One region of the Oceanobacillus sp. FSL K6-0251 genome, then DNA from elsewhere that is predicted to be linked to it. Evidence: predicted binding sites of a transcription regulator. Region 1 holds the regulator's gene; the other holds the start of a gene.
The links. Region 1 encodes Rex, which represses fermentation and respiration genes when NADH is low (regulators of the CRP and FNR family bind a similar motif). Its sites were predicted from a motif close to TTGTGAAATATTTCACAA; they were not measured.

Region 1 (2,207 bases):
CTAAATAGCCTTCGAGCCATGTAAGTGTGTCAATATCTAAGTGGTTCGTCGGTTCATCGAGAATAAGCAGCTGCGGTTTTTGCAGTAGAAGCTTACCGAGGGCAAGTCTTGTTTTCTGTCCGCCGCTTAAATCGGTAATTAATGTATCGTAATCATAATCACCAAAGGACAACCCGGTGAGCACAGATTTTATTTCCGCTTGATACGTATATCCGCCATTTGATTGATATTCATTTTGAAGCGTATCATATCTTTCGAGCAGCTGTTGATAATCAGATGCTTCCATATTGGAGGCGTCTGCCATCTGTGCTTCCAGTTCACGTAATTTTTTCTCCATGGCAAGCAGAGGCGAAAATACATCCAGCATCTCTTGCCAGATGGTTTTTCCGGACTCTAACGTCATATGCTGTGAGAGATAGCCGAATGTCAGGTCTTTCGGCTGGAAGATCTCACCGCCGTCATAAGGCATTTCTCCTGCCATGATTTTGAGAAGTGTTGACTTTCCGGCTCCATTGCGGCCGACTATTGCAATCCGTTCATTATCTTTTATTTCCATTTTTATATTAGCTAGAATCTCTTCTGCTCCAAAGGATTTAGAGATTCCATTTAGTTGCATTAAAATCATCGTTGCCATCCTTTCTGACTCGTAAAAAAAGCTGTTCAAAAAGCACATGAAAATAAGGTGACGAGCATGTTATTGCTTATCCTGTCTTCTTGAACCATCCTGTAAAAGGAAAGTAATACCTTCTATCAGTGTAACGTATCCAAATAGAAGCTACAATAAAATTATAATAAAGTTCGCTATGTTGGCTGTATTTCTGTTAAAATTATATAATAGAGTGTGTACTATTGAATAAATGCGTTATTTACAACATAATGAAAGCGAACGTGTAAAATTATGGCAGTATCCATGTACAAAAAATGAAATAATTTAACATGTAAGTTTTCCTATACATTAGTAATTGAAGAGAGGCCGTTTCAAATGGAACAAAATAAAATCCCGCAGGCAACAGCAAAGCGTTTGCCTTTATATTACCGATTTTTAAATAATTTATATCAGCAAGGGAAGATGCGTGTATCTTCCAAAGAGTTAAGTGAGGCTGTTAAAGTAGATTCTGCAACGATCCGCAGAGACTTTTCCTATTTTGGTGCACTTGGGAAAAAAGGATACGGATATAATGTGGAGTATCTATTAGGGTTCTTTAAAAGTACACTGGACCAGCATGAGATAACGAATGTTGCTTTAATTGGTGTTGGAAACCTGGGAACTGCATTTTTGCATTATAACTTTTTAAAGAACAATAATATTCGTATCACGATGGCGTTTGATACGGATGATTCCAAGGTAGGCACGGAAGTTGGCGGTGTTCCCGTGTATCATGTGAATGAATTAGAGGATAAAATAAGCGGAATTGAAGTTGCTATTTTAACAATACCTGCAGAAGAAGCAGATGCCGCTGCGAACCGCCTTGTGGAGCTCGGTATTAAAGGTATTCTTAATTTCACGCCGGCACGTATTACCGTTCCAAACTATATTCGTGTCCATCACATTGATTTAACAGTAGAATTGCAATCACTTGTATACTTTTTGAAGCATTATTCCTTAGAAGAGGAGTAGGATATGCACAGAAGCTCCATAATGTTTTCTTAACCAATCTTCTGCTTTCTAATTGCAAAAAACTAGCTCTTTACAGAACTTCTAAATTTAAGAAGCTTCCTGCCTAAGAGCTAGTTTTTTATTTTTTATTCTTTACTTTAAAATAGAATCGCAGCATCCGGAAGCCGGCATAGAAGGTTAAAGCTGCAAATCCGGCGAATATAAGGGGAACTGTATCCCAGACGGATTCTCCCTTGCTGAGAACCCCGACATAAATAAATAAAACACCGAATAAAACATAAAGAATGGCTTTTATTAAATAAGGCTGATGCATGTTAACCTCCAAAGAATATGAGTTGTAATTGGTCAAGTCGTTTTTGAATTTCTTCTGGATCTAAGGAAAGCTGAGCCAGCACGACAAGGGTGTTCATCCCGGCATGTACGATGATAGGTACAAGAATTCGTTTTGTTTGTACATAAAGGAATGCAAAAACAAAGCCCATCGCAGCATATACTAGTATATGCAGAAAATCTGTATGAATCACGGCAAAAATAAGAGAAGAAATTAAAGCCGCAAAGAAAAAGTTCATTTTTTTATACAGCGAACCAA
Region 2 (2,207 bases), 1.2 Mb from region 1:
AAAATACCAATCACCATCTGTCCTGTTACGGTAACAATAACCGTTAATGCTGCACCAATTTTGGGCAGTAAAATAATATTCCCTGTAAGAAAAATTACTCCAAGCACACCACCAGTAAACCAGATATAGGAAAAGGATTGATCTGCAAAGAATGATACTGTAAATTTGTCAGGATCTATCATAAGATTAATGAAAAATAAAATAATACTTCCAGATAAAAAGGAATAAAAGGATGTCGGCAACACCGCTTTCGTAAACACAGTCAGCCGATTATTTACTGCTGTCTGCAGCGGAATCATCATTCCTGCAATGATCCCCAGAACAATTATTACATACAATAAAGAAACCTTCCTTCTAAAAACCGTAATGTATTTATTTTAAGCAAATATATAGCAGAAAACAATACACTTGCTCCGTTCCCCTATCCAAAACCCGGTATTTATTAAGAGAAACCAAGAAAATCACTTGGTCTTTAAAATACTAATATTCTTGCCGAGCAGATGTCCGCTTCGGGAAGTCGCTTTCCGCGGGCAACGGTTTTGACGGGGCGAGTAACCGCAGCAGTCCTAGTGGGAAGACTCCGCAGGAAAAAAGTGTTCTTCTATTTTCTACCATAGGCATAAGCGCGACTATGCTTCTGTCTGCGCCTGTCGGCTTGCCAATCAGCAAGTCTTCTTTAAAGGAGATGAGCTCGGGGCCCATGGAAAGCGTAGTGTATTTCTGGGGCCTAAGATTACTCCCCCCATGAAACCCGTTGGAGCGGCTATCCTCAACATTTTATACTTTCTTACTCTTTAAAAAAGGCTTGGAACGAATGTTACTATTTTATAAAATCCTCTTATTTCTCAAGCTTTAAATTTGAACATTTTAAGAACTTTCTTCATTTGTGAAGTATTTCACTTGTTTTATTTTCCGAAACCGTTATAATAAAAATAGAGGTTATTGTGAATTTATTCACAATTAATTAAGAGGAGGGTTTTTGTTATGAAAGTAGCAGATGAAATGGTAAAAAGAGTCCCTTGGGATGGTTTCGTTGAAGGCAACTGGCAGCAAGAAATTGATGTTCGTGATTTTATTTTACAGAATTATCATTTATATGAAGGAAATGAATCCTTCTTAACTGATGCAACTCAAGCCACCAAAGACCTGTGGGAGCAAGTCATGCAATTAACCAGAGAAGAACGGGAAAATGGCGGTGTATATGATTTAGATACAAAAATCGTATCTACTATTACCTCTCACGGTGCTGGTTATTTAAATAAGCCCTTGGAAAAAATCGTCGGCGTGCAAACAGATGCGCCTTTCAAACGTGCTCTAATGCCTTTTGGAGGTATCCGTATGGCTGTAGCTGCCGCAGAATCCTATGGCTACAAAGTTGATGATGACGTTGTCCATACCTTTACAGAACACCGGAAAACGCATAACCAAGGCGTCTTTGATGCCTATACACCCGAAATCTTAAAAGCAAGAAAAGCAGGAATCATCACCGGGCTTCCAGATGCATACGGCCGCGGACGTATTATCGGTGATTACCGCCGTGTTGCCCTGTATGGAGTAGACCGTTTAATTGAAGAAAAGAAAAAAGACCTGCAGCTGATTGGTAACGGAACAATGACGGACGATGTGATTCGCGACCGTGAAGAAACCTCGGAGCAGATTCGTTCCTTAATGGATTTGAAAAAGCTCGGAGAAAAATATGAATTTGACCTTTCCAAGCCTGCAACAACTGCACAGGAAGCATTCCAATGGCTCTATTTAGCCTATTTAGCTGCCATTAAAGAGCAAAACGGGGCTGCCATGAGTCTTGGCCGTGTTTCTACATTCTTAGATATTTATATAGAGAGAGATATTGAAAATGGGGTTATGACAGAGCAAGAAGCGCAAGAACTTGTCGATCATTTTGTGATGAAGCTGCGTCTCGTAAAATTCGCAAGAACACCAGATTATAACGAATTATTTAGCGGAGACCCGACTTGGGTAACAGAATCATTGGCAGGAATAGCAGAAGATGGACGCCCACTTGTAACAAAGAGCTCCTATCGTTTTCTGCACACATTAGATAACTTAGGACCGGCGCCAGAGCCAAACTTAACCGTACTTTGGTCTGCTAAACTGCCGGAAAACTATAAAAAATATTGTGCAAAAATGTCTATTAAATCAAGCTCGATTCAATATGAAAACGATGATATCATGCGCCCGATCTATGG

Region 2: the regulator Rex is predicted to act here: its motif matches at 943-960, upstream of pflB (formate C-acetyltransferase).

Annotation. Positions count from the first base shown of each region.
Region 1 covers NZ_JBBORS010000001.1:1,183,409-1,185,615, forward strand. The annotation lists gene MKY45_RS05980 (ABC-F family ATP-binding cassette domain-containing protein) at 1-625, opposite strand, end outside; gene MKY45_RS05985 (redox-sensing transcriptional repressor Rex) at 983-1,618, shown strand; gene MKY45_RS05990 (DUF4305 domain-containing protein) at 1,737-1,931, opposite strand; gene MKY45_RS05995 (CPBP family intramembrane glutamic endopeptidase) at 1,933-2,207, opposite strand, start outside.
Region 2 covers NZ_JBBORS010000001.1:20,726-22,932, reverse strand. The annotation lists gene MKY45_RS00095 (DMT family transporter) at 1-338, opposite strand, end outside; gene pflB (formate C-acetyltransferase) at 985-2,207, shown strand, end outside.